DNA from 3 places in the Hafnia alvei genome. Region 3 is predicted to be linked to each of the others. Evidence: predicted binding sites of a transcription regulator. Region 3 holds the regulator's gene; each other region holds the start of a gene.
What was found. Region 3 encodes LexA, which represses DNA repair genes until DNA is damaged. Its sites were predicted from a motif close to TNCTGTATGTACATACAGNA; they were not measured.
Positions count from the first base shown of each region.

Region 1 (10,154 bases), 1.3 Mb from region 3:
GTGACCGGTCAGTTCTTCCAGAGCATCCATTGAATCTTCTGGACGAACAATCTGAACCAGCTCAACTTTATCAAACTGGTGCATACGAATCAGACCGCGTGTATCACGACCATAAGAGCCCGCTTCGGAACGGAAACATGGCGTATGTGCAGTCATTTTCAACGGCAGAGATTCTTCTTCCAGAATTTCGCCACGCACCAAGTTGGTGACTGGGACTTCTGCCGTTGGGATCAGCGCATAGCTGCTAGAATCGGCTTCTTCTTCCAGTGGACGTGTGTGGAACAGATCGCCGCCAAATTTAGGCAACTGACCAGTACCGTACAGCGTGTCATGGTTAACCAAATAAGGAACGTAGGTTTCGAGATAGCCATGCTGCTCGGTGTGCAGATCAAGCATGAACTGAGCCAATGCACGATGCATACGCGCCATTTGGCCTTTCATCACAACGAAACGCGCACCGGTCAATTTAACTGCGGCAGCAAAATCCAGCCCGCCAGTCATTTCGCCCAGAGTCACGTGATCGCGAACTTCGAAATCGTACGTACGAGGCTCGCCCCAGCGGCTAACTTCCAGATTGTCGTTTTCGTCTCTACCTACCGGCACAGAATCATCTGGCATGTTAGGAATGGACAACGCCAAATCGCGGATATCATTTAGCAACTGATCCAGCTCTGACTTGGCCGCATCCAGCTTTTCGCCCAATTCGTTGACTTCAAGACGCAGTGGCTCAATATCTTCCCCACGCGCTTTAGCCGCACCGATGGATTTGGATCGCGAGTTACGCTCTGCTTGCAGGCTTTCAGTTTCAACTTGCAGCACTTTGCGGCGTTCTTCCTGCTGACGCAAAGTGTCAACATCCAGTTTAAAGCCTCGACGAGCCAGCTTTTCGGCGACTGCGTCTAGCTCATTACGCAGTAGATTGGGATCTAGCATGCTAATCCTGTGATTATATTGAGGGAGTTTTAATGAGCAATACATTGAGCACAAGGCGCTCAATGTAAAGCGTATTTTATCAGGGATAACCTTACCGCAATGGGAATATTAGCGGTAGCGTTTTGTCGGGCTATTTTGATCCTGCTCAGCCAACCATGCCAGTTTTTCACCAATTTTGCCCTCTAAACCACGGTTAGTGGGCACATAATATCGGGTTTGTGACATTTCAGGCGGGAAGTACACTTCGCCCGCGGCGTAAGCATTAGTTTCATCATGCGCATAGCGATACTCAGCCCCCAGCCCCATTTCCTTCATGAGTTTGGTTGGCGCATTACGCAGATGATCGGGAACATCATAGTCAGGGCGCTCTTTGGCATCACGCACCGCGGCTTTAAACGCGGTATACACGGCATTACTTTTCGGCGCACAGGCCAAGTAGACAATGGCTTGCGCAATCGCACGTTCGCCCTCAGCAGGCCCGACACGGGTAAAGCAATCCCATGCTGAAATCGCGACCTGCATGCCGCGCGGATCGGCATTACCCACATCCTCGGAGGCAATCGCCAGTAAACGTCGTGCGACATAAAGCGGATCGCCACCGGCGGTGATAATGCGCGCATACCAATACAGCGCGGCATCCGGTGCTGAGCCGCGTACTGATTTATGCAATGCTGAAATCAGGTCGTAAAAGCGATCGCCTTTATTATCAAAGCGCGCGCTGCGTTCGCCTGAAACTTCCTTCAGCAGATTCGCGCTTAAAACACGCTGACCACTGGCGTCCACCTCCGCCATATCAGCCATCATTTCTAACGTATTTAGCGCGCGGCGGGCATCGCCCCCCACCAGCTCAGCGATCATGTCGCGCGTGTCATCAGGCAAAACAATATTTTGTCCGCCATATCCGCGCTCTTTATCGGCCATCGCCTGATTGAGCACTTCAACGATATCTTCGCTGGTTAGCGCCTTGAGCAAGTAAACTCTAGCCCGTGAAAGCAGCGCAGAATTAAGCTCAAATGAGGGGTTTTCCGTGGTAGCACCGATGAAAGTAATGGTGCCGTCTTCAATATGCGGAAGGAAAGCGTCTTGCTGGCTTTTGTTAAAACGATGGACTTCATCTACAAACAAAATGGTTCGACGGCCCGCATCACGGTTATTACGCGCTCGTTCAATCGCTTCACGGATCTCTTTGATCCCAGAAGTTACCGCCGAAATACGTTCAACGTCAGCATTGCCGTAGCGGCCAATCAGTTCAGCCAGCGTGGTTTTCCCTGTCCCTGGCGGCCCCCACAAAATCATTGAATGCAGATGTCCAGCCTCAATCGCTCGCGGCAGAGGCTTGCCCTCAGCCAGCAAATGGCGCTGTCCGATGTACTGCTTCAATGTTTCTGGCCGCATACGCGCGGCCAGTGGTTGAAATTCATTCTGCGAGAAGTCGAGGGACAGATTACTCACTGGCTTTTCCCATTAATCTATTTTGGCTATTGGCGTTGATCGTCCACCGTCACGCCTTTAGGCGGTGTGAACTGGAATTTGCTGGCATCAACAACGCCGCTTTGCTGGCTTTTCAGTTTATATGCGCTGCTTTGTCCGTCTTGTTCAACGGCGGTAAAGCCATTGATCGTACCCGTTGGCGATACGTTAATCGTAAATTTCTTCAGATTATTTTTCTGGCTTTTCGGGGTCAGATCAAACGTATCACCGGTTTGCTTCACATTATACTGGCTCCACTCTTTCGCATCGTTACGCGTAATCAGCATAAATGGCGTATTGCTGGTGGCGCTATCTAGCCAAGTCGCGGTTACCTGCTCCACAAACGGGTTATAGAACCACAGCGTTTTACCATCAGAAACTAAAACGCTCTCATCGGGGGAGGTCATATGCCAGTTGAACAAGTTAGGACGTTTTACCCAAAGCTCACCCTCGCCCTGCTGTACCGCAGCGCCATCGGCTGTTGTTACGGTTTGAGTAAAGCTTGAATGGAAACTATTGACCTTATTCAGACGACTCTGCAAGTCACTGCTTGGCGTCGCCAGCGCGGCGGTCGATGCAAAACCAGTCATTAAACAGCACGCTAATAACAGCTTTTTCATTATTTTCTATACCTTTTGTCGGTCATGGTTAGCTGTAAAAACAGATAACCTCGGCTGATTTTTATCATCTGGTCAGCGGCGCGTTCGCCGCTACACCACGCTTTATATTGAACAATATAATACGCTAACTTTAGCCAATAGACATGGAGTTATCATCGGTAACATTCTGAATGACGGTGATTTACACATCTTTTCGCTGGCAGACATTCGTACGTATTCACATCTCATCGATAAATAAAACGGGCGGTGAAATCACCGCCCGCAAACATGGCATCATGCAATGACGAAATTACATATCATGCGATGGCGGCGCTAATACCTCGCGGTTACCATTATTACCCGGTGAGCTCACGATCCCCTGAGCTTCCATCTGCTCAACGATACGCGCAGCGCGGTTGTAACCAATACGGAACTGGCGTTGAACGCCTGAAATTGACGCTCGGCGCTTATCAACCACGAAAGCAACGGCTTGGTCAAATAACGGATCGAGTTCTTCGTCGCTATCTAGCCCAAATCCACCTTCACCCTCTTCAGAAGCGCTCAAGATGCTATCGATATACTGTGGACGTCCACGCGCTTTCCAATCCTGAACCACCGCATGCACTTCCTCATCACGAACGAATGCGCCATGCACACGAACCGGCATTGACGAGTTAGGTGGCATATACAGCATATCCCCCATCCCCAGCAACGATTCCGCACCGCCTTGGTCCAGGATAGTACGGGAGTCGATTTTGCTCGAAACGGTAAACGCGATACGCGTCGGAATGTTCGCCTTAATCAAGCCGGTGATAACGTCAACCGATGGACGCTGAGTCGCCAGAACCAAATGGATACCCGCCGCACGCGCTTTTTGAGCTAAGCGTGCAATCAACTCTTCCACTTTTTTACCGACGGCCATCATCAGATCGGCAAACTCATCGACCAACACCACGATATAAGGCAGTTTTTCCAATACCGGCGGCGTCATATCCATGCTGTCACCCGGTTTCCAGAACGGATCTGGAATTGGACGTCCCATGGCAATCGCCTGCTCAACGCGTTCGTTGTAGCCAGCAAGGTTACGCACGCCTAATGCTGACATTAGCTTATAGCGACGCTCCATCTCACCCACACACCAACGCAGCGCATTAGCTGCATCTTTCATGTCGGTAACCACTTCGGTCAGCAAATGTGGGATCCCTTCGTAAACCGAAAGCTCCAGCATTTTAGGGTCAATCATGATGAAGCGAACTTCATCCGGCGTCGCCTTATACAGCATACTGAGGATCATGGCGTTCACGCCAACCGACTTACCGGAACCCGTGGTACCCGCCACCAACAGATGTGGCATTTTTGCCAGATCGGCAATCACAGGCTGACCAGCAATATCTTTACCCAGCACGATGGTCAGCGGAGAAGGGCTTTCGCGGAACTTAGTGCAGTCCAAAACCTCTCGCAGATAAACCGTTTGGCGATGCTTATTTGGCAACTCCAATCCTACATAAGGTTTACCCGGGATAACTTCGACCACACGCACCGCAACCGCAGACAGTGAACGAGCCAAGTCACGCGACAGGTTAGAGATTCGCGCAGCTTTAACGCCTGGTGCCAAATCTAACTCAAAGCGGGTGATCACCGGACCCGGAGAAATCCCGACAACTTCGGCTTTGACCCGATAATCAGCCAAACGTGATTCGACCAGATTCCCCACTTGCTCCAATGCAAACATATCAACCGGCTCGGAGTTAGCAGGAGGCTCGGTGAGCAGATCCAACGTTGGCAACGGCGTGGTTGGCTTTTCCAGCGGCTGCTCGTGACCACGCATCAAGAATGGATGAATCAAACCATCCATCGCTGGGTGCTGGCCTGCTGGCTGTTGGGTCACTGCTGGCTGCTGCACTGGGGCAGTTGGAGCTGCAAACTGTGGCGCAACAGGCTGCTGCACGCTCGGTGCTAGCTGGCTATATTGGCTATTATGCTGGCTATATTGAGATTGAGGCGCTTGCGGCACAGATGGCTGCTGCACCGGCGCAAAACGTGGATCTTGCTGACGCGAATCATACTGCACAGGTTGTTCTGGTTCATCATAACGACCAAACGGAACATCGTACGCATCATCGTCACGTGCAGCGCTCTCTTCCTGCTCAGGCGTAATAGTGAATAATGGCTCGGAAGGACCGTCATCCACTAAGTCTGAAACAGGAGTAAAGCTGAACGCATTATGATTGGAAGCCGCGGCTTCGCTCAATGCCTTCGCAGGTGAGAAGTCCATTAAGTCATTGCGAGAAGCGGTCACACCGCTTAATGCCGATGAATTCTCGTCTGCGGCAGGTTGTGGCTGGTAACGCTGCTGTTGCTGAGCAGAAAACTCGCTCTGCAACCGCGCCATTTCAGCAGCCTGTTCATCTTCGGCCTGATGCGCATACTGCTGCTCACCGTAGCGCTGCTGCTGTCGTTCGGCAAACGCCTGACGCAGTGCAAGGCTTTCCTCATCCATCGGCTGAGTAACGTTCTGTTCCGGCTTTGGAGACGCTTCAATTTGCTGGCGTTGGGCTTCCGCTTCTTTCTTCGCCTGCTCTTCAGCCATTCGCTGTGAAGGAAGTTTAATGCCTAAAGAGGCTAACTCACGGCGAGTTGGAATACGCACAGGATTTGGACGCGGCAGTTCAGGTCCAACGCCCTGTTTCACCTGTAAACTGCTGTCTTCGGTTGCGCTAAACGCAGGCATAAACATCGAGCCAGCGGCGGCTGCAGTCGATACGGTTGCAGGAACGACATCGTTACGCGAGGCCGCGCCAAACGGAACCGTATCCACAGATAAACCCGGATTAATGTATGGCGTTGCTGGCGATTCATCGTGTTCAAAATGCGAGGCGGAGAAATTCATCCCCGATGAAGACGAGCCCGCTTGTGGCGCAGGCGTTTCAGGCTCAAAACTGCCTAGACGTGGGCCTTCATCATCCCAAGCAGAGCGCGTTGGGCGCGATGAGTGATTAGCCACGTTAGACGGTCTATCTTCAGGTACTTCAAAAGAGTAAAGCGGAGGCATGCTCGGCTTGATTTCCGCGACAGGCTCTGGCTCTGAAGCGCTGAAAGTCATAGGCTGAGTTGCAGCAGAAACCACCGGCTGAGCGGCGGCAACCGCAGCGCCAACGGCAGATACCGCGGCGGTTGGGGCCACCGTCGGTGTAACCGCGGGCTGGGCCACATCATTTAGCGAACTTTCAGCCTCGTGCAACGGACGAAGTTTACCCAATAAAGGATCGTCGTCTTCAGCATCTACATCAGCAAAAGGCGCTTCAACAGGCTGTTTTACGGGTTTAGCCAAGAGAATATCGTCATCGTCTTCAACGGCGGAGGTATTAAGCAGCACATCATCTGCGCCCTCACCTGCTGAACGCTCACGCTCAGCAGCAACCACTTCTCGGCTATCATCTTCATAGTCGTAGTCATCCTCCCGATCGCGGCGTGAACGATTGCTCATAAACGTCATGCCACCGAGAAGAACACCGCCGATTTTTTCGGCAATCGTCAGCCAAGACCAGCCGGTAAATAACGTCAGCCCTACCGCCCAAACGCCCAACAGAAGCAGTGTTCCGCCAACGCTACCCAACAAAGGAATAACGCCGTTGGCGAGAAGGCTACCAATCACGCCGCCGGAGGCGAAATAGTAAAGATCGTCGACGTTCAGCGATGCTAAGCCACACGATGCCAGCACCAATGCCAACATACCGATAAGCTTGAGCGAAATAGAGAAATAATCGACATAGCCGCTGTCGTCGCGTTTGCGATAGGCAAACCAGCACAAAACGATGATGACGGGAGGAATGGCATAACCCATCACTCCGAAAACGAAGAATAAGGTATCAGCCAGCCATGCTCCTGCGCCGCCGCCGATATTATTGATTGGTTCGTGCCATGCCGTTTGCGACCAGCTCGGATCCGAGGGGTCAAAGCTCAGCAACGAAACCATAAGATAAATAGAAAACAACGCTACTACGATGAGTAACGCCTCGTATAACCGACGTCCACTGCTCATTCGTTTGAGAGTAACGTCCTTCTCTTCTGTGTATTCCTGGCTCAAGAAAGGCTCTCCAGGTTCCTGTTTTTCACCATAGCACTATTATTGCCTATTGCCGCTTTAGAACAACGCATTGCCACGTAATTTTTTATTTCAGTAAGACTCATACCAATAACAACGCCGAGAGAGTCTGCCCTCGGCGTTGAAACTGTATAGATACACAGGAGTGTAACCAAATTAATCAGGTTTTGCACCTGCTACCGTTATCGTGTCTTGATAACCAAGCGATTGCTCTGTTTGACTTCTTCCATAACCACATAGGTACGGGTGTCATTAACGCCAGGTAGGCGTAACAGGGTTTCACCAAGCAATTTACGATAAGCGGACATGTCAGGCACACGTGTTTTCAACAGATAGTCGAAATCACCTGAAACCAGATGACACTCCTGAATTTCTTCCAGTTTCTGAACAGCCGTATTGAACTGTTCAAACACGTCTGGCGCTCCACGATTTAAGGTAATTTCTACAAATACCAGTAAGGATGCATCCAGATAGTGCGGGTTCAACAACGCAGTGTAACCTTGAATAAAACCTTGACGTTCAAGGCGACGCACACGTTCTAAACATGGAGTTGGTGATAAACCAACTCGCTTTGAAAGCTCAACGTTCGAAATTCGTCCATCCTTCTGCAACTCATTCAGGATGTTACGGTCGATACGGTCGAGATCTTTACCGGGGCGCTTTTTATTGTCTGCCATCTTATTGTCTCTCTTATATCCTTCCCTGCTCGCCATCCCCTCAACAAGTTCAATTTGTTAAGGATTTGTCCCAAACGAAAACCCCATGCCTGCAGTCAATCAGCAATTCCCATTGCTCATGATGACGAAAACAACCGGATAAATCCGCTGAAGATAAGTTTCAACTTCATCTGTTTCCGCCGATTGCGCTTAATTCACATGCGAGGGCTCGCATAATTGCTTTGCTCTGATTTCAAATCAATGCACATTGAGGTTATATCGCAAGACCACGATCCCTAGCGCCACTCATTGAAGCCAATCTAAGCACTACACATTTCTTTTCGTATACACGGTATTTCTTATATCAGGAGAAGAAAGCGTTGTTTTAGGTCAATAGGCTATTTGTTGCCTTCAAGCAGATAAAAATTCTGCTAAATGCCTTTCAAGCCACAAAAACCAAAGACAAGTTCTTCCCTACATCCATGTTTTCGCAAATGCACAGGCGATTGTCAAAGCAAAAGAAGCAAAATCAGACGAACATGCCAACTATTCTAAAGAAGGCTTTCGAGACAACAACAAAATAAACCGTCAAAACAGACGAATAAGCGTCGCCGAGAAGCGCTATTAGGGGGCTTTCTCGGCAAGAATGTTATCGGAATAGGTTTAAAAAAAATTATCTGCTGCCATGATTATTACTAATCGATAGCTAGCTACTATCAAACAAATTGATAACATTTTTTTTGCACACTTTTTTTCAGGCGCTAACTTCCCTACAATCGAGCTATTGTCCGGTAAAATTGGAAAAGAGGAATTCATGGGCACAGTCAAACACAGCAAACTCCTGATCTTGGGTTCAGGCCCTGCGGGATATACCGCGGCGGTCTACGCGGCACGCGCTAACTTGAACCCGGTATTAATTACCGGCGTTGAAAAAGGCGGTCAGCTCACCACCACGACAGAAGTCGAAAACTGGCCAGGCGATCCAGAAGGGCTTACCGGTCCTCTGCTGATGGAACGTATGAACGAACATGCGGCCAAATTTAATACCGAGATTATCTTTGACCACATTCAGCGTGTCGATTTACAAAGCCGTCCATTCCGCCTGTTTGGCGATTCTCAGGAATACACCTGCGACGCTCTGATTATTGCGACCGGCGCTTCCGCGCAGTATCTCGGCCTGCCTTCTGAAGAAGAGTTCAAAGGCCGCGGCGTATCTGCCTGCGCGACCTGCGATGGTTTCTTCTATCGCCAACAAGAAGTCGCGGTGATCGGCGGCGGCAATACCGCAGTTGAAGAAGCGCTTTATTTGTCTAATATCGCTTCCAAGGTTCACTTGATACACCGTCGTGATACTTTCCGCGCCGAAAAAATCTTGATTGGACGCATGATGGATAAAGTGGAAAGCGGCAACATCGTGCTGCACACCAACCGCACGCTTGATGAAGTTCAAGGCGATGCAATGGGTGTAAACGGATTACGTTTAAAAGCCACCGACAGCGATACCGTTGAAGAGCTGAGCGTGACGGGCTTGTTTGTGGCTATCGGGCACAAACCAAACACGGCGATTTTTGAAGGTCAGCTCGCACTGGAAAATGGCTACATCAAAGTGCAGTCTGGCCTGAGCGGCAACGCGACCCAAACCAGCATTCCCGGCGTTTTCGCCGCGGGTGACGTTATGGACCATATCTATCGTCAAGCCATTACCTCGGCGGGCACCGGCTGTATGGCTGCGCTTGATGCTGAGCGTTATTTGGATGGGCTGTCTGCCGCCAATCAATAAGTTGACTCCGGTTCAAATCATAAGGGCTGCTTCGGTAGCCCTTATTTACTGGTAACCTCCGTATTTTTCACCTATTTGTGCTCAAATTGTCACTTGTTATCTGAACTCCCCCACAGTTGTTAACAGAATTTACCTTCCTTTGGTTTCATGTCCCCGCAGGCCGTTGTAATATCAGCGCTTACGCGTGAGCCGGTGAGTAAAGATAAAATAGGCCGGTCATCAGCACTCTTTTCGACGCTTCATCTGCTTTAGAAACCATCGCAACACATGAATAAAAACAGGCAACGAGAATTAACCCAATGGCTCAAACAGCGCAGTTCGCTGGCCCGCCGTTGGCTTCGAATTTCTATGATCCTCGGTTTGATATCTGGACTTCTGATCGTCGCTCAGTCGTGGATCTTGGCAAAACTGCTGCACGATTTGATCATTGAGCAGGTACCACGCCAATCCCTCCTGCTGCCTTTTGGCCTATTGATTGCCGCCATTGTGCTTCGTTCAGCCTTAAGCTGGCTGCGTGAGCGCGTCGGTTTTAAGTGTGGCCAAGTGGTACGAGTACAAATTAGAAACTTGGTGCTCAATCGACTCGACGAACTGGGCCCTGCATGGATACA
Region 1 is NZ_OZ061315.1:1,686,832-1,696,985, reverse strand. Features, by position in the region: gene serS (serine--tRNA ligase) at 1-933, opposite strand, end outside; gene AB3Y96_RS08015 (replication-associated recombination protein A) at 1,042-2,385, opposite strand; gene lolA (outer membrane lipoprotein chaperone LolA) at 2,412-3,023, opposite strand; gene AB3Y96_RS08005 (DNA translocase FtsK 4TM domain-containing protein) at 3,313-7,089, opposite strand; gene lrp (leucine-responsive transcriptional regulator Lrp) at 7,290-7,784, opposite strand; gene trxB (thioredoxin-disulfide reductase) at 8,578-9,543, shown strand; gene cydD (heme ABC transporter permease/ATP-binding protein CydD) at 9,811-10,154, shown strand, end outside.
Region 1: AB3Y96_RS08005 (DNA translocase FtsK 4TM domain-containing protein) is a predicted target of LexA. The motif match lies at 7,233-7,252, and genes of this name have one in related genera.

Region 2 (10,154 bases), 1.9 Mb from region 3:
CATTGTGTTAATTAGTATGAAAAACCGATGCCAACACCCGCGCCAAAATCTGACTGAGTATCTGCTGAAACGCCTGCTTTTATCACGGTATGATCGCCTGCATTGAATGAAGCACCGACGGCAACAGCGCTTTCGCTATTGAATGTACCAGCGCCTGCAGAGACCATAAATGAGTCACCAGACTTGACCTGCGGCATTGATGCAATGGCCGTTGCGCCAGCGATGCCTGCATTAGCCTCTTTGCGGTTATCATCTACCGAGTTTTTCAAGCTGCTGAAATTGCTGTTCAGCTTGTTGATAGACGCCGTGTTATCGCTTACACGCGATTGGGTTGAACGAATGGCTGAATGGGTATTTGTTGCCAAGTTCTGAATTTGCTCACCGTAGTAAACAGAATCAATGCGTTGTTGTTTGGTTAGCTTCTGAACACCGGCAGCATTCTTAGCGACACCATCACGGTTAGCTGTAATTTGTGTTGCGTGATCGGGCTGAGCAGATACAGAAGAAACTATGTTTTTAATCTGCTGCTGAGTGTCAGCCTGTTCAGCGTTGTGCTTAGCTGCAATCATTCCCTGCACGCGTGAACCGTTCTGAATGGCTTCCTTCTTCTGAATACCCGTTACAGTCGCTTTAGCCTGGTTGATTTGGTCGTGATTGCTTTTGGCATACTCGGCAACGGTTTCTAAATTAGATCCATTCTGTTCAATAGCTGCTGCGTTGGCCTTAATACCTTGCTCGTTTGCTGCAATGTGGCTTGACAGATTGAAGGTGTTTTTCAGCGCTTGATTCGCGTTGACATTGGCATGATCGGCTGATTGCTGCGCATGGTCTGCTTTATCGGTAGCTGTGTTAGCGGTCACCTGTGCGTGGTCTGCTTTGTCATTGGCGATTGTTGCAGCGGTCTGTGCCTGGTCTGCCTTGCCATTTGCAATGTAGGCAACATCTAACGCGGTGGTAGCCTTAGTTTCTGCAAGATTGGCTGTTTTTGTTGTGTCATCAAGCGTTGTTTTTACAGACGCTATTTCACTGGTGTTCGTTTTAATGTTGGCCGTGTTGGTGTCAACGTCTGCACCTATCACCATTGCTTCATGATGGACTGTGTCGGCATAGTTATAAGCAGAATTTGCTTTGTACATGGCCTGTGTTGCGGTGGCGTGTGCGTCATTGATTGCCAAGTCTTGACCGTTATCACGTGCGGTCTGTTCATCTGCTGTAATGAGTGGCGCGATGTGTTGCGATGCTGTGCGCACGACATTGGCGGCTGCTCTAGATTCACCACGTTTAGCTTCAATATCGGCTTTTAATTTGGCTGTCTTTAGTGCGGCAAACTGAGCTTTCAATTGCGCCTGTGTTGGCTGTGTTACAGGTGCTGCTGGGGCTACTGAAACCAATGGATGAAGCTGTTTTAACGTCGCTTCTTTGTTCCAACCTGCTGGCGTGATTGCGGTAGGTGCATCCGTTGAGAAATCGTTATACATACCATCAGAGATACCCGCGCGGCTATGTGTTTCATCCACGATCAAACGGTCACGAGCGTTAAGATTTTGGTAAGCGTCGCGCACCGCGTTGAAGGGGGTGCCTTGGGCAGTTGCTAACTTTATAAAGTTGTTTACGTCGGTATTTGTCGCGTTAGCTGCATGTGAGGCTGTCAGTGCGGTTGCAACGAAAAAAGCTATGGAGGTGGTTTTCATCAAAGTTATCTCTAAAAAAAGTAATGTTAAATTATTGTGTCTACAGAAACGTCTTTGTGTCGCTTTACGCACATCTTAGGCGTGAATTATTATTCTGGTCTAGTGACTAAAATCACACTGTAATCGTTATCATGATAATAACCGCTCTTACAGAAACGAATGTACGTATCTATTAGGTGCGTTAGTGGATTATTTATTTTCATTACGAATTAAGTTTTGTTTTGTAAATTGGTGTAAATATATGAATCATCGTGAGATTTGATTTTGTCGCAGAAAGCAACAATTTTGTGATGGGTGCAGAAAGTGGTAAAATCAACTTTAATTGATAATTATCAAATTTCTATAAAGGCGGTGAATGTAATGAGTGAAGCGTTTAGAGAAACATTTGAACGCATGGAGATTGAGCCAGCTTTACTTACGCTGCTGTGTCAGGTTCATAGATCAACAAGTCATAAGTGGTTAAGTGGTGATGTTAAAGAGATCCCTGCAGCGGCAGAAACGTTGATTAGGTTGCTTGAGTTTGTGCAAAAGAGGTCGCCTGAGCTTTTCTGTGAGTTTATGATTCTGCAAGATTTCCGCACACCTTCAGAGATTTACCTCAGCGATCCTGCTTTCTGGAAAAGCTACGAATTCTGCAAGCACAAAGTGACGCCAAAAGTTTTGGACTATCTTGAAAAACATCTACCTGAATAGCCATCTCAAGCGCTCCTTTCGTGGGCGCTTTTTTTTACTAAATTCTGCTGGTTCTTAAGCGTTCTATTTAAATTTTATCAAACCGTTATCATAAGAATGGTTCAACGTTTAAAGAGAATATGCTCTTACTTTTCAATCTATTGAGGTTTTTTGGCTGGCTGCTGGCTAGGTGGAATAAAGCGGGCTGGCTGTTTGGAGCGGAAATCCCAACGAGGCGATTTTAGGCAAAACATGCCGTCAAAAACATGCCGTCATTGCGCAACATTATCAATGACGGCATGGTACAGCTTTAGTATGTTATTGAGCGGCTGGCTTTGGTTGGCGAATGCGTAGGCTACTGACAATCGCGGCACAAAGCGCGAATAGGGCACCCAGTAGCAACGACGAATGCGTACCCAGATCGCCAAACAGGTTGAACATCAGCGCCACTAAAGCAGCTCCGCTGGTTTGTCCCAGTAGACGCGCAGTGCCAAGCATTCCACTGGCGCCGCCGCTGCGATGGCGCGGCGCGGAAGAGATCATGGTGTGATTGTTGGGGGATTGAAAAATACCAAAACCCGCACCGCACAGCGCCATCCGCCAGATAATATCGATGTTAGTTGGATGGGAAGGAAGCAACGCCAGCGACAACAACCCAATAGCAAATAGCATCAGCCCAATACTCCCCAGTAGCCCCGCGTTAAAGCGCTCAAGCAGTCGTCCGGCAATCGGTGCCATTATCATGGTGGCAATAGGCCAAGGCGTTAGCAGGAGCCCGGTCATCACTTCCGTTTTGCCGAGAACCGTTTGCAGGAAGAAGGGCAGTGAAACGAATGCTAGCATCTGTGCGCTGAAGGAACATATTGATGTTCCTACCGACAGCGAAAAGATTGGAATACGCAATAGATCGACGGGCAACAGCGGAAACTCTTGATTGAGCTGACGGCGCACGAAAAGTGTACCTACAATCAACATAACGACCAGTTCGCCCAACAATAAAAAGTTATTCTGGCGCTGGGCAAATCCGCTAATGGCCGAAATCAGCAGGCCGAAAGTGAGGGCGTTAAGCAACGCGCTGTAGCCATCAAACTTCGGTTTACCCACTTTTGGCGGATTTTCTGGAAGAAATTTCATGCCGCAAATAAAGGCGGCAATGCCAATCGGTACGTTAACGGCAAATAGCCACGGCCAACTACTCACGGAGAGAATTGCTGCTGCGACCGATGGCCCCGCCGCCGCCGAAACCGCGACGATTAATGCGTTAATCCCCATTCCTCGGCCGAGAAAACGTTGAGGGTAAATTAGACGCACCAAAGCGACGTTCACGCTCATTACCGCCGCCGCGCCGAAGCCTTGCAGCACTCTAGCAAGGGTGAGCGTCCAGAGTGAGTCGGACATGGCGCAACCCAGTGACGTTACGCTGAACACCAACAATCCGGTGAGGTAAATTTTGCGGTAGCCGATGATATCGCCTAAGGAGGCCAGCGAGAGCAGAGAAATGGTAATCGCTAGCTGGTAGGCGTTAACAATCCAAACCGACGTTGCGGCAGAGGCGTTAAGATCGCGGGCAATAGTGGGAAGGGCGACGTTAGCAATCGCGCCATCAAGGACCGCGACGGTAATACCCAGTGCAATGGCTAAAATTGCGCCGTATCGTTGAGGCAGTGGAACGCCATCATTTATGGTTGATTTCATTCAGCAACAATCGTTAAGAGTTTATTAGTCAGTTGCGGAACTATAACTTTTATTATCACTTGAGACCACCGTCACATTTAGCTTTGTTTGTAACAAAGGATCTAGCGTGCGGAAACGGTTAACCACCTGATTAACCTGTTTAACAGGCTGTATTTCAGTAGCTGTTCCTTTTATAATGAAACATAGGTTCGATTTAATCATCTGATAGGGTAAAGAAATACAATGTCAACAGATATAGATAAACAACCCGATTCGGTCTCTTCTGTACTTAAAGTGTTTGGGATTTTACAAGCGCTCACCGAGGAGCGCGAAATAGGCATCACTGAGCTGTCACAGCGCGTCATGATGTCGAAAAGCACCGTTTACCGTTTTCTGCAAACCATGAAGTCTCTTGGCTATGTTTCGCAGGAGAGTGAATCAGAGAAATATTCGCTGACGCTTAAACTGTTCGAACTGGGCGCGCATGCTTTGCAAAATGTTGATTTGATCCGCAGCGCCGATATTGAAATGCGCGAGCTTTCGCGCTTGACGCGTGAAACTATTCACCTGGGCGCTTTGGATGAAGATGGGATCGTCTACATTCATAAAATTGACTCAATGTATAACCTGCGTATGTATTCGCGTATTGGTCGTCGCAATCCGCTGCACACGACCGCCATTGGTAAAGTGTTGCTGGCTTGGCGCGATCGTAGCGAAGCAGAAGAAATCATCAGCCAGATTGAGTTCAAGCGTAGCACCGATAAAACGATCCTTACCCCTGAAGCGTTGCTGGCGGCGCTAGACGCGGTGAAAGAGCAAGGCTTTGGTGAAGATATCGAAGAACAGGAAGAAGGGCTGCGCTGTATCGCTGTGCCTGTTTTTGATCGCTTTGGCGTGGTGATTGCGGGGCTGAGTATTTCGTTCCCAACGATCCGTTTCTCCGAAGATGCTAAACACGAATACGTTAAAATGCTGCATACCGCAGCGCGTAATATTTCTGAGCAGCTGGGTTATCACCACTATCCGTTCTAAATAAACGCGTTCTAATTTATTGCGATAGATAAATATCAAAGGGAGCCAATGGCTCCCTTTTTTGCAAATAATATTCGCTAATTACTGATGTGCCAGCTCGGCTTCTTCTTCAGAGTCAAATACGCTCTTATCGGTTTGACGCAGGATCTGGCTGGTGATGGTGCCGGCCGCCATAGAACCATTCACGTTCAGCGCGGTACGGCCCATATCAATCAGGGGCTCAACGGAGATAAGCAACGCTACGAGCGTAACGGGTAACCCCATCGCGGGTAACACGATCAGCGCAGCGAAGGTTGCTCCGCCGCCAACGCCTGCAACGCCTGCCGAACTCACGGTGACAATACCCACCAGCGTCGCAATCCACAGCGGATCGAGTGGGTTAATCCCTACGGTTGGCGCAACCATCACCGCTAACATCGCAGGATAAAGCCCCGCACAGCCGTTTTGGCCAATAGTGGCACCAAAGGACGCTGAGAAGCTGGCGATAGATTCAGGTACGCCAATGCGACGGGTTTGTGCTTCCACGTTCAATGGAATACTGGCAGCGCTAGAACGGCTGGTGAAGGCGAATGTCAGAACCGGCCAGACTTTGCGGAAGAATTTCAGTGGGTTAATGCCGGTAAACGACAGCAATAAGCCGTGTACCACAAACATGATCGCCAAGCCAAGATAGGACGCAACCACGAAGCTGCCGAGTTTGATGATGTCGTGCATGTTCGAACCCGCAACCACTTTGGTCATCAGCGCCAGTACGCCGTATGGTGTCAGCTTCATAATCTGTCGAACCAGCTTCATCACCAGTGATTGCAGGGTGTCGATAGCGGTAAGAACGCGTTTACCTTTAACTTCATCATCTTTTAGCAGCTGCAGCGCCGCCGTTCCCAAGATCGCCGCAAAGATAACTACGCTGATAATAGAGGTGGGGCTCGCACCGGTTAGGTCGGCAAACGGGTTTTTAGGGATAAATGACAGTACCAGCTGAGGAACGCTTAGGTCTGAAACTTTACCCGCATAGTTGGTATTGATCGCGGCCAGACGCGCGGTTTCTTGTACACCCTGAACCAAACCTTCGGCCGTTAAGCCAAATAGATTAGTTACCAACACCCCAACTAATGCTGCGATCATCGTGGTGAACAGCAGAGTGCCGATAGAAAGGAAGCTGATTTTGCCCAGCGATGAAGCGTTATGTAGCTTAGCGACGGCGCTCAAAATAGAAACTAACACCAGCGGCATCACAATCATTTGCAGCAGTTGTACGTAGCCGTTACCGACAATGTTGAACCAGCTAATAGAGTCTTTGAGTACGGGGTTGTCTGAACCGTAAACCAGCTGTAGCCCTAAACCAAATAGGACACCCATAAATAAGCCGACTAAAACTTTTTTAGCGAGGCTCCATTTAGTACGACGCGTCTGTGCCAGCAGCAATAAAAGCGCCACAAACACCAGCACGTTAATCACGAGCGGTAGGTTCATCCCAATCTCCAAATTTCTAATATATGTTTTTATACGTTCCGGCGTGCCCTAAGGACGCCGCAGCCTCGTTGGGCCACGTGCTAACCTACGCTGAAACGTGATTGTCTTAATCAATGCTATATATGCTAACAGCACCCTACATGTGATGCTTATATCCAAAATGAATTTATTATAATTTTTGCATCGAGTTTGTGTGCTAAACAGTCAAAACGAAGGGTTTGTAACCAGTGCAGTGTGATTTCCGTCATAATTTATGACTTACATATCTGAGTAAATCGTAAAAAGGCATTAAATCACCGCCCCAATATAGTGCATAGCCCACCAGAGACATGCATAAGATCCGCTCTAACTGATTGCCTTTCTGAGAATTGAGTATCGGTAGCCGGAAACGCCAGCGAATGGGCCATAGCAAAGGCACACCGGCGGGGGTGAGCATATCGGCAAGCAGATGGCTGAGATATCCGATCACCATTGCGTGCATGGCGTCAACGGGGATCCCCATGTAGCTCGGCATTTCACAGTTCAGTAGAAAAACGCCGCCGATGACCGCAAGCAGGCTATGCGTAAAGCCGCGATGACCAAACATGCGCGCGATAGGTGACGACAACCATTTAAGGCGTTGCCCAAGAACTGATTTTGGATGATCGATATCTGGCCACAAGCAGGTGAGCAAGGCACCGGGAATGATATGCCACCAGTCTCCATGGGCGAGCGCAGGCGTCAATTCCGCTTTTTTAGCGAAAATGGCACAAGCGACAGAAAAAATAAGATGGCCTTCCGCCGTCATGATAAAACTCGCCGAGGGTACTGGTAATTTATCCAGCATATCGGAGTTTTCGCAGGAAGCAAGAGGTGACAGCGTAACAGATGACTGTTTGCTGTATAAATATACATAAAACGGAGCCTAAAGCAGGCTCCGCTTGGTTTTAACGTTGATTAAGGCTGAATATTCGCCGCAGTGAGTTCGTTGAGATTGTTTAACTTCACATCGGCTAATGCCCAGCGAGGATCGTTAATATTCTCCGGCGCGGGTACCACAATAGAGCGCATACGAGCAGCTTTGGTGGCGATCATGCCGTTAAACGAATCTTCGAGCGTCACGCAGTTGAGGGGATCTACGCCAAGTTGCTGAGCGGCGTTAAGATAAACTTCAGGGTGCGGTTTGCTATACGGTAATGCTTCTGCCGAAACCACGGCGTCGAAATACTGGCTGATGCTAAACATGTCCAGCACTTCGTTAAGCATATAAAGCGGTGACGCCGAGGCTAAACCGATTTTCATTCCCTGCTGACGACACAGTTTTAACGCGTGTTCAACGCCGGGCAGCAACGGTTTGGTCTCACGCACCAGATCAATGACGCGGCGAATAATGCGCTCAGTCACTTCTTCTTGGCTTGCGCCTTGCCATGGCGTGCGCTGATACCAAAGTTTTACGACTAAATCGATGCGTAGGCCTAGGGTTTCAGGAACATTCGCTGCATCAACGTCGATGCCTAAGGAGGAAAATACATCGTGTTCTCCTTGAGTCCATAGTGGTTCAGAATCTATCAGTAACCCATCCATATCGAAAATTACGGCTTCAATGCGACTCACAGGCATTCCCTCATCTAGGTGGTTTAAGACCGCCTGAACCTATGTTCAGCGTCATAACTTTATTTGCTGCGGGTACTCTAACATTCACGCCGCTTTTGGTTAAGCCAGTTATACTAGACGAACCTAAAGTATCAGCAAACCTGACCAATCAATTCAATCAGTTGAGATTGCGATAACGGAAACAGCCACGTAGACTGCCGTTATTCAAGGCGATAATTACGCATCTAGCCAACGTAATTCGAGTTGCAGTGTGTCGGCAAATGAGCGCGGCCCACAAAGAGGCAGCTTGAAATATGACGGGTATTTCAAATTAAGGGGATGGCATGACCTACCAACAAGCTGGTTGGGTTGCGGTGGCAAAACGGATATTCGGGTGGATAGTTTTTATTCCAGCGCTGCTTTCAACCACGGTGTCGATACTTAACTTTCTTTATCAGCATAGCCAAAAGCAAGAAGGGCTTAATGCCGTCATGCTGGACTTCGTGCACGTGATGATTGATATGGTGAAGTTTAATACCCATTTTCTGGATGTGTTCTGGTTCAATTCACCGCAGCCGGTATTAGGGCAGGGATTTACCGGCGGTAATATCATGTTTTGGATCATCTACTGGCTGATCTTTGTGGGAATGGCACTGCAAGCCTCGGGGGCTCGCATGTCACGGCAGGTGCGTCATATTCGCGAAGGTATTGAAGACCAGCTGATTTTAGAACAGATGAAAGGGGCTGAAGGGCATTCGCGTGAAGCGTTAGAAAAACGCATTGTGTTGCCGCGCCATACCATTTTCCTGCAGTTTTTCCCACTGTATATTCTGCCAATTATCGTGGCGGTGATCGGGTACTTTATTTTGAAGCTGCTCGGGTTGGTGTAACTCACGACAACGCGGGTAGGCTAATAAAAAAGCTCACTTTACGGTGAGCTTTTTTACAGGGAAGCAGAAAATCTACGCCACATCTTTCTCCATCAAACGGTCAATCGCTTGAATAGCGGTCTCCAAATGTGGCCCTGCGAACAGGTTGCACATATTCAACTGATGATAGAGCTGATAAACGGGCTGACGCTCAATAAATGATGTCGGCAGCGGCCAAACGCTTTGGTAACCGTCATAAATTTGGGCGGGCAGCAACGAAAATAGCGGCAGCATGGCTAAATCACATTCGCGGTCGCCCCAGTAGCAAGCAGGGTCGAAAATCACCGGCCCTTGCGCACTGAGCCCCATATTCGCCGGCCAGAGATCGCCGTGCAGCAGTGAAGGCTGCGGCTGGTGGTTGTGTAAACGCTGCTCAACGGCGGTTACGATGCTGTCGATATCGCCGAAATGAATGCCTTTTTCCGCAGCGAGCTGCAATTGCCAGCCGATACGTTGTTCAGAAAAGAATTTGGCCCAGCGGCGCTGCCAAGTATTCGGCTGTGGGGAAGTGGAAAGGTGATTGTCGTAATCGAAACCAAATTGAGGCTGTTCGCTCCACTGATGTAAACGCGCGAGTTGCTGACCGAATAGATAGGCATTGTGGGCATCAAGTGGACGCACCGGCAAATACTCCAGTAGTAAAAAGCTGGCCTCGCGCGTGGCACCAACGCCATAAACCTGCGGTGTTTTTACCGTATGGCTACGCGCCAAGCAGGCTAACTGATCCGCTTCAGCCTTAAAATCTTGTAGGAAGTCGGGGGTGTCACATTTGATAAAGACCTGATGTTCGCCATCGCTAACACACCAAGCCTGATGGACTTCGCCGCCAGGGAGTTCACGTTTTTCGCGGATAGTAAAGGCTCGGTCAAAGTGTCCGCATAATAACTGACTTACAGCTTGCCACATGGTGTACCCCCTATATACCCGTCATATTTCAAATGGCGTCTTTGCTGGTTGTGTTCATTACTCCGAACCTGATACCACCGCAATGCAACTCGAACTATTTTGGATAGCGTTCGTGAATGGAACTGGCATTATATTTCCCTTGAAATCATTCATGAGCGCGAATGTTCTAGGGCATATATATAGGTGAACATAGTTATGTGATGCT
Region 2 is NZ_OZ061315.1:2,230,019-2,240,172, forward strand. Features, by position in the region: gene AB3Y96_RS10655 (YadA-like family protein) at 12-1,691, opposite strand; gene AB3Y96_RS10660 (hypothetical protein) at 1,995-2,384, shown strand; gene AB3Y96_RS10665 (MFS transporter) at 2,682-4,058, opposite strand; gene kdgR (DNA-binding transcriptional regulator KdgR) at 4,281-5,069, shown strand; gene AB3Y96_RS10675 (L-cystine transporter) at 5,151-6,542, opposite strand; gene AB3Y96_RS10680 (metal-dependent hydrolase) at 6,787-7,329, opposite strand; gene hxpB (hexitol phosphatase HxpB) at 7,479-8,141, opposite strand; gene AB3Y96_RS10690 (YniB family protein) at 8,459-9,004, shown strand; gene AB3Y96_RS10695 (fructosamine kinase family protein) at 9,077-9,949, opposite strand.
Region 2: AB3Y96_RS10680 (metal-dependent hydrolase) is a predicted target of LexA. The motif match lies at 7,419-7,438, and genes of this name have one in related genera.

Region 3 (10,154 bases):
GCAGCGTTACGGGCAAAGGTCAATAGATCTGATGCACCGTTTGTTTCAGCCATGCAGCGTACGGAACGCTTGCTGAAGCCCGGCACCATTTAAAGAGACAATCGCAGCACAATGAATGCCTGCGTGAAAACGTTTGGCATTATTTTTTACCCTTTAACTAGACGACTGGTCTATTAAATCAGTATCTAGATCACACATTTAGCGAGATGACACCATGAAAACTATCACTTTGACCGTACTAATGACTCTGGCCCTTGCGGGTTCCGCTTTTGCACAAAGCTTTTCAGATATGACTGCTAGCGAACAACGCGCAACCGTCGTTAATCATCTGAACAACGGTAGTGCTCAAGCTCATCAGATCACTATCAATAAATAATCGGCATTGCCCAGTGCCATACAGAATTGAATTCGTTATTAAAACCTGCAAAGTAGGTCAGTGAGTCGCCACTGTGTGCCCTGACCTACTTCAAAAAATTTAAAGAAGAGAAAATCATGAAAACTTCAATCTTACTGTCTGCTATCGTTGCTCTTACCCTAACTGGTTCGGCCTTCGCTCAATCATTTTCTGACCTCAGCCCAGCAGAACAAAGCACCTTGGCATATTCAAACCGTAACGGCTCTGCTTACGCTCATCAGATGATGGCTAAGCAAAAACTGCATGAAGCCGGTATTGCAACACCGACGGTTCACGGTAGCGCAACATTTTCACAGCTGAGTGCACAGGATCAACGCGCAACTGTTATCAATAATCTGAATAACGGCGACGCCTATGCTCATCAGTCTGAAATCAAATAACAGATTGTATATTTGCCACTGCCGCCTTAAGTAAAAGCGGGCTGACGGGAATCCCCTGTCAGCCCGTTTTATTTTGGGTATCAGGCAAACGCAGCCAACAAAAATGTAGCTTGAGCCATTGACGGGTATATACCCAAAATAATTCGAGTTACATTGAGGCGGCAAGCGAGTGAATCCCGAATCACTGACTCAAGTCAGTGATTCGGGTGAAGGAACGCAGCCAACAAGAATGTAGCTTGAGCCATTGATGGGTATATACCCAAAATAATTCGAGTTACATTGAGGCGGCAAGCGAGTGAATCCCGATGAGCTGACTCAAGTCAGTGATTCGGGTGAAAGAACGCAGCCAACAAGAATGTAGCTTGAGCCATTGATGGGTATATACCCAAAATAATTCGAGTTACATTGAGGCGGCAAGCGAGTGAATCCCGATGAGCTGACTCAAGTCAGTGATTCGGGTGAAGGAACGCAGCCAACAAAAATGTAGCTTGAAGTATGACGGGTATAACTATGTTAAAATAACGGCACCCTATTGGCTTGGCCGGAAGCAAAACATCATGACCACAACCTCGTTAGAGCGACTGCTCGCACAGGCAGAAGAGATTTGTCTGCAACGCAATGTTCGACTGACTCCGCAAAGAATGGAGGTATTGCGTCTGATGGCTTGCCAGAAAGGCACGATTAGTGCCTATGATTTACTGGATCTGCTGCGTGTTTCTGAGCCGCAGGCTAAGCCGCCGACTATCTATCGCGCCCTCGATTTTTTGCTAGAACAAGGCTTCATTCACAAAGTGGAGTCCACTAATAGCTACGTGATGTGCCATCACATCGAAGAGCCAAGTCATACGTCAGCATTATTTATTTGCCATCGCTGTGGTCAAGTGACTGAACAAACCACACAGGATGTGCAGGAACATTTAGAAAAGCTTGCAGCACTGACTGGATTCTCGCTGCAGCATAGCGTGGTAGAAGCACATGGTTTATGTCGAGACTGTGGGAAAATAGAATCCTGCGATAACCGCGATACGTGCCATCACGATCATTCAGAACCAAAAAAGAAAAAATAGTTTTTATATAATAGAATGAAAAAGAGCCGCACCTGCGGCTCTTTTTTTAATCATCTGCAATTAATATCAGCAGTGGCACATTATTAATAAAGGAATATTTTCCGTTTTAATATTCGTATCCGTTCTTTATTTATAATGCGTGTTTGCAGAGCGATTATTTAGCAAGTAGGATTAAATATCACCAACGATATTTATTATGATCTTCCCATGCTTTAACTTCTTTCTCAGCGGCTTCTTTCTGATAGCCGTAGCGTTCCTGGATTTTACCTACCAGCTGGTCACGTTTCCCTTCGATTACGGTAAGATCATCGTCGGTTAACTTACCCCATTTTTCTTTCACTGTTCCCTTGAACTGCTTCCAGTTACCGCTCGCTTGATCTTTATTCATAATAACTCCGTATCACTTATGTAATGGAATATATTCCCCACACATCTGTACTCGATTAAATTAATAACTGCGATGTGAGGCATCAGTTAACGTTCACCATTAAGACTAGCGGATACTGAGCATAAAAATATTTTCAGCTAGATAATCGGCAATATTAAACAAAAAACTTTCGCAACAAGGCGTAAAAGCAGAGAGAAAACAGGGAATAAGCGGAGAATAATTTTTATCAGTTAGAATGTAAGCAAATATTAATAACGCGTCATTTTAGGGCAATGCAAAAACTATCGGAATTATCACATTGCCATGATTATTTAACGCTATAACGACCTAATTTAATTCAACATTATTGGCTGGAAACCATGTTTTTTCCCGCCAATGACGCCGCCAGACGATCCACAAGGAAAGACCACGTAGTGATAAAAATACCGCTAAAGCTAGCCATAAACCGTGATTACCTAACCAAGGGAGCGTTAATAACGTTAAGCCATAACCTGCAGCGGCAACGGCCATGCTATTACGCATTTCAGCACCGCGCGTCGCACCGATAAACATCCCATCCAGCAGGTAACACCATACGCCCAGCAGCGGTAAAACAATTTGCCATGGCAGATAGTGCAACGCCAACGATTGTACTTCTGGCAACGAGGTTAATATCTGAATGATTTGCTGGCCAAATACGGCATACAGCATGGCAAAAAATACCGCTACGATACCGGCCTGCCGACAGGCGGAATGCCAAATTTTCTGCAGTTTACGACCGTCGCGTGCACCATAGGCCTGCCCTGAATGAGCTTCCACCGCATAGGCAAAGCCATCCAGAGCATAGGCGGTAAATGTCAGTAAATTCATCAGAACCGCATTCACCGCCACCACTTCGCTTCCCATTCTGGCCCCAAGGATAGTCAGCGATGAAAAGCATAATTGCAGCAATAAAGAACGCAGCATGATGTCACGGTTTAACGCCAATAGGCGGCGAAGATTTCCCCGCCACGCATTGCGGAAATATTCCAGATGCAGGCCGCGCAGCTTCATCACGTGCCAAACAAGGCCGATCCCGAGTAAAAAGGTCGCGTAGTCAGCAATCACCGTGGCACTTGCCGCTCCGGGCACTTTCCAGCCCAGACCAACAACAAACCACAGGTCGAGCGTGATGTTAATAACATTGCCCACAACCAGCAATATGACCGGCGCACGGGCATATTGAACGCCTAGCAACCAGCCAAGAATAACGAGGTTTGCCAACGTAGCAGGCGCACTAAGCCAGCGGATCTGCATAAACAAACGAGCCTGCTCCAGCACATCTTCATGGCCGCCGACAATCCGCAGCACGCCGTTAATCAAAGGTTGTCGCAGCGCGATAATAGCAACCCCTGCCAGCAACGCTATGAGCAGCGGCTGCACAAGCGCGCGAGCCAGCGCCGTTTTATCCCCCGCGCCGAATGCTTGCGCAGTCAGCCCCGTGGTGCTCATGCGTAAAAACAACAGCAGCATAAATAAGAATGACGTAGCCATCGCGCCAACGGCTACGCCACCAAGATAAACAGGGCTATCCAAGTGCCCAATCACAGCGGTATCGACTAACCCTAATAAAGGAACAGAGATATTCGACAGGATCATCGGCAGTGCAAGGATCCACAGCGCCTTATCGGTTGGTGTAAGCATTTTCATTTTTTGAATTCATTCCAGATAACCTACTCGTTATCCCAACAAAAAAAGGTTTCAGACATGAACAAATATGCCGCATAAAAAAGCCCCAATTAAGGGGCTTAGTCTATCGGTGTGATGTTAAACACAACAGCCGAAGTTTTAGATCCAGTCACCGTTACGAATAACGCCCACCGCTAAACCTTCGATCGTGAAGTTTTGCTCGCGCAGGTCAACAACGATAGGCTCGAAGTCGCTGTTTTCTGGCAACAGCTTGACAATATTACCTTGCTTTTTCAGACGCTTAACCGTTACTTCATCTTCGATACGCGCAACCACAACCTGTCCATTACGCACATCCTGGGTTTTATGTACGGCCAGCAAATCGCCGTCTAAAATACCGATATCACGCATCGACATGCCGTTAACACGCAGTAAGAAATCCGCGTTTGGCTTAAATAAAGCAGGATCCACCTGATAGTGGCCCTCAATATGTTCTTGCGCTAACAGCGGCTCACCCGCTGCCACACGGCCAATTAAAGGCAGGCCCGTTTCATCTTCCATTAGCAAGCGAATACCACGGGAAGCACCGGAAACGATCTCAATAACACCCTTGCGCTGCAACGCTTTTAAATGTTCTTCGGCCGCATTAGGAGAGCGGAATCCCAAGCGCTGAGCAATTTCAGCTCGGGTTGGCGGCATGCCAGTTTGTTCAATATGGTCACGAATCAGATCGTAGACTTCCTGCTGTCTGGCTGTAAGTGCTTTCATTCCACCACCTGTTTGTTTATACAGTTTTGCTGTGAGTATATACAGGTAGCGACCATTTTGAAACCGTGAAATACATAAAGATTGAGCCGTAGCGCAACTGAACTACATTGAGCGTGCATTTTTTGTATTTTCAGCCAGCTACCCGTCAATAATCTGCCAATTCATCAGCCTTTTTTGGCCGTTTCTGGCGCTCTATAGGTTCGCTGTGGGCGGCCAACCTTTCCATACACGATTTCAGCCATAATCAGATGGCGACCCGCGCAAAACTCTAAGTAGCGCCGTGCCGTTGTTCGGCTAAGTTTAAGCTCCTGCGCAACGGTTTCAGCGGTATGACGCGCCTCGGGATCGGCAAATAGCTTTTGCACCTTATCTAAGGTCAGCGCATCAATGCCAACCGGCAGCTCTTCTTTCTGTTCACCACGCGCATAGGCATTGAACATATCATCGATCTGACGTTGGCTGGCGCTATCGTTATTGGCTAGCATTCGCTTGCGCACATGGTAGCGCTCAAGCGTTTGCCCTAAGCGCTCGTAGGCAATCGGCTTCACCAAATAGTCAAATACGCCGCAGCGCACCGCATCTGACACCGTATCCATATCACTCGCAGCAGTGGTAAAGACCACACCACCGGGGAAACGAGCCTGAGTTAACTCGTGCAGTAGCGTGATGCCTTTGCCATCGGGTAAATAGTTATCCAGCAAGATCAGATCGGGTTTGAATCGCTCAATCATCATTCTGGCCTGAGCAAGATTTCCCGCCAACCATACCTGACCACAGCCTTGGAAATGGCGAATAAACTCCGCATGCATCTCTGCAAGCGGAGTCTCGTCTTCAACAATTAGAATCGTTATTGGTTGTGTCATAAGTCTTTTTCACTTTCGGAATAAATACGGAAAATAAAGTTCCGCAAGGTTCGTTGTCTTCCAACGTAATCACACCACCACAGCGGCCAACATAGCTGGCAATCAGATATAGTCCTATACCATGCTCACCGGCGTCTTCTGTTTTGGTGCTTACCCCTTGCTCAAAAATAGCCTCACGTAAAGACTCAGGAACGCCACATCCTTGATCGGCTACTTCCACGATCACATCCTCGCCTTCGTCGCTAAGATACAGCTCGATGGTTTTATTACCCTGCAAATTCTTCAGGCTAGCATCAAAGGCATTGTCGAGTAGATTACCCACGATGGCCGCAAACTCCGTGCTATCTAGCCCTTCAGGCAACTGACGTAGCTGGCTGCCTTCAACCAAATTAAACGTTAGTCCTAGTTCACGAGCGCGCTGTGCTTTGCCAAAAAGCAGCCCCGCAACCTGACGATCGTCGAAAGAACCTCTCAGGTTATCAATAAGCTGCTGCTGCGCCTGTGACTCACCTTTTACCATTGCGAGCGCACGATCATATTCTTTCATTTGTAATAGCCCGTTGAGCGTCGACATCCAGTTAAGATGCTCATGGCGTAACGTGCGCAGGCTTTCAACATATTGTTTGATCTGCGTGAGCTGGGCGTTAAGCGTGCTAATTTCATCTTTGCTACGAAAACTGATAATTGCGCCCAATAGCTCATCGCCGAAATGTATGGCGGCACGGTTAGCAATCACGCTTAAGCCGTTAAAAGTGCAAATGACATCTTGCCGCTTTTCTTCAATCTGTTCCGTGAAAAAGCCCGCAGGATCAACAACCTCTTCGATAGGTTTCCCCAACCATTGCCTTCCTGGCGAGCGTAACCCTAACATTTTGCGCGCATTTCGGTTGATCGCAGTAATCAACCCATCGGGATCGACCGCAATAAGTCCCTCATATACTGAACCAAACAGCGCGTCTTGTTGGCGTACCACGCGCGCAATTTGGCGCGGTTCCATCCCTAGCATCTGTCGACGAATGTGCGAAGCAAACATCCACGATAGCAGCATCAAGATAATCAGAATCAAGACAAATACGCCTGCCAAAGGCAGTAAAAAGTCTAGCCGCCAGCTATCTATTTTGCTGACCAAATAGCCAAGCGAAACGACACCAATAATTTTGCCCTGCTCATCAAAAATTGGCGTTTTCGCGCGCATTGCCATACCGATAGAGCCTTTGCCGGTGATAAAATAACTCTCACCACGCTCCAGTGCCCCGGGCTTACTCCACTGCATAGGAAGACCAATTTTGGCCGGGTTGGGATGATATAAGCGGATAGAATTTTTATCCCCGATAACAACATAGTCAAAATCCGAACCGGTACCTAATTTATTGGCGATAATGGCAAGACGTTTGGTATCTCTATTTTTCACCGCCGTGACAACACTATCAATTGAAGCAATGATTTTGGCTTGGTTCATTGCCATATCACGTACATGATTGCTGAGATAATCTTCAAAAGAGGCGGATAGATATTTCCCCAACGCTGCGACCAATAATGTCGAGACTAGGAGTAATAAAAGAAATATTCGTAAAGGAAATGCGATGCGGCTAAAAAACCTAAATTCTTTAACATTTGGTTTGCCAAACATCGATATTTCCTCTTTTTTGCGGCGAAAAGATGGACTAGTATCAGGGAAATGTAATGAATATGTTTCCTTGTTTTCTACCCACTATGGATTAGATCGTTGCAGATTCTACGGATTAAATCAATTAAACAAATAAAAACCACGTTAGTTATGCAAATAAAGATAATTAAAGAAATAAAAACCATTAAGTCTATTTAATTCTGATAACTCTTTGTGAAATAGGTCAAGATTTCCCGCCTTAATACTCCTTACGATCATTCCGTCAACGCAAAAATATAAACGAATAAGATTAAAGCGTTGCGTCGAGCAATTGAAAATAAAACGTTATTAATATGCAACAAATCACAACAATTGTGACCCTACTGCACGCATGCGGCAAGCAACAGGAAACTTTATGTTTGGTAATACCGTATTTTCTCAGGTTAAGCGTTCGGAAAATAAGAAGATCGCTGTCATCGCTCATTTTCTTCGAGAAAATGGCCTGAGCATTGATTCCACGGTGGAAGTATTTATTACCGTCACCCGTGATGACCAGCTAATCGCCTGCGGTGGGATAGCGGGGAATATTATTAAATGTGTTGCTATCAGTGAATCTGTTCGTGGTGAAGGCCTCGCGCTCACCCTCGCCACAGAATTAATTAATCTGGCGTATGAAAAGCACTGCACTCATTTATTTATATACACAAAAACCCAGAACGAAGCGTTATTCAAGCAGTGCGGCTTTTATACCGTCACCAGCGTACCCAACGTCATGGTGCTGATGGAAAACAGCGCCACACGAATTCAGCGCTACGCCAGCTATCTCACGACGCTACGCCACGACGGCAATAAAATTGGCAGCATCGTTATGAATGCCAACCCGTTTACCAACGGGCACCGTTATCTGGTTCAGCAGGCGGCGGCGCAATGCGATTGGCTGCACCTGTTCTTGGTCAAAGAGGATACTTCACGTTTTCCTTATGAAGACCGCCTCGAACTGGTGCGTGCCGGAACTTCTGATATCAAGAACTTAACGGTGCACCGTGGCTCGGAATACATCATTTCTCGCGCAACATTCCCTTGCTACTTCATCAAAGAACAAGGCGTTGTTGACGATTGTTACACCGAGATCGACCTTAAAATTTTTCGTCAGTATTTGGCTCCAGCCTTGGGTATTACCCATCGTTTCGTCGGTACCGAACCGTACTGCCAGGTGACGGCCAAATACAACCGTGACATGCGCCACTGGCTGGAGACGCCGTCTCTGCCCGCACCACCGATTGAACTGGTGGAAATTGAGCGTTTGCAACACCACGACACCGCGATCTCCGCCTCGTGGGTACGCAAACTGCTGGTGCAAAAAGATCTTCCGGCCATCGCGCCTTTGGTGCCTGAAGCGACCCGCGCTTATTTACAACGCTTGCTCGTTCCTCGCTCAGAAAACGCGACTGACCGGCCGCAGGAATCCGCATTAGTAACAGGTGAAAAATGAAAATAACCCAAGCAGCCGTCGCTGGCACTTTGGAGTCTAGCGATGTGATGGTGCGAATAGCGCCTATCGACACACCAGAGATTGATCTGCAAATCAGCAGCAGCGTTGAGAAACAGTTCGGCGACGCGATCCGCGCTACCGTTATGGAGATTCTCAAGCGTCATGATATTAGCGGCGTTCAGCTCATCGTTGATGACAAAGGTGCCTTGGACTGCATCCTGCGCGCCCGTTTGGAAACGCTGCTAGTTCGCGCCAGCGATGTGAAAAACCTGCCTTGGGAGGAACGCGCATGACTTCCCGTATCGCACAAGAGCGTAAATCTCGCACTCGCCGCAGCATGCTGTTTGTACCGGGTGCAAACGCGGCTATGGTCAGCAACTCCTTTATCTATCACGCCGATGCGCTGATGTTTGACCTAGAAGACTCCGTGGTTCTGCGCGAAAAAGATGCCGCTCGTCGTCTGGTTTATCACGCATTGCAGCATCCGCTGTACCAAGACATTGAAACCATCGTGCGCGTCAACGCGCTGGATTCTGAATATGGCGTAGCCGATTTGGAAGCCGTAGTTCGCGGTGGCGCAGACATCGTACGTCTGCCGAAAACTGACACTGCCCAAGACGTCATTGATATCGAAAACGAAATTGCCCGCATTGAAGCCGAATGTGGCCGTGAAGTTGGCAGCACCGGCCTTCTAGCGGCGATTGAATCCGCTCAAGGGATTACTCAAGCTGTAGCCATTGCTCACGCTTCTCCACGTTTAATCGGTATTGCTCTGGGTGCAGAAGACTACGTGCGTAACCTGCGCACCGAACGCTCTCCAGAAGGTGTTGAACTGCTATTCGCTCGCTGTTCAATTCTGCAAGCCGCTCGCTCTGCAGGCATTCAGGCTTTCGATACCGTCTATTCCGATGCCAACAATGAAGAAGGCTTTCTACGCGAAGCTGCGCATATCAAACAGTTGGGCTTTGACGGTAAATCACTGATCAACCCACGCCAAATTGAGTTATTGCACAACCTTTACGCCCCAACTCAGAAAGAAGTCAATCACGCGAAACTCGTTGTTGAAGCGGCAGAAGCTTCTGCACGTGAAGGCCGTGGCGTTGTTTCACTGAACGGCAAAATGGTTGATAGCCCAGTGATTGAGCGCGCCCGTTTGGTTCTGTCTCGTGCAGAACTGTCTGGCATCCGTGAAGAATAAGGCGAAAAAAAATGACTCAGAAAAAAGAACTTCTTCAACGACAGGAACGCGTTTCGGCCTATACCCGCCAAACTGAAAGCGCACTGCCAAGCTATAAAAACGTTTCAAAATTAAATCTGCAGGCACAAAAGCCACGCGATAAAAAATTATGCAGCACGCTGGAAGAGGCGATTCGCCGCTCAGGCCTGCATGACGGCATGACCATCTCTTTCCACCACGCATTCCGCGGCGGCGATCTGACCATCAACTTAGTGATGGCTACTATCGCGCAGATGGGCTTCAAGAATCTTACATTGGCATCCAGCTCGCTGAGCGACTGCCACTCACCGC
Region 3 is NZ_OZ061315.1:368,969-379,122, reverse strand. Features, by position in the region: gene AB3Y96_RS01730 (TetR/AcrR family transcriptional regulator) at 1-93, shown strand, start outside; gene AB3Y96_RS01725 (hypothetical protein) at 215-376, shown strand; gene AB3Y96_RS01720 (chemokine-binding protein) at 493-795, shown strand; gene zur (zinc uptake transcriptional repressor Zur) at 1,353-1,862, shown strand; gene AB3Y96_RS01710 (CsbD family protein) at 2,041-2,250, opposite strand; gene dinF (MATE family efflux transporter DinF) at 2,578-3,918, opposite strand; gene lexA (transcriptional repressor LexA) at 4,057-4,665, opposite strand; gene dpiA (two-component response regulator DpiA) at 4,830-5,528, opposite strand; gene dpiB (sensor histidine kinase DpiB) at 5,497-7,158, opposite strand; gene citC ([citrate (pro-3S)-lyase] ligase) at 7,550-8,626, shown strand; gene citD (citrate lyase acyl carrier protein) at 8,623-8,919, shown strand; gene citE (citrate (pro-3S)-lyase subunit beta) at 8,916-9,824, shown strand; gene citF (citrate lyase subunit alpha) at 9,836-10,154, shown strand, end outside.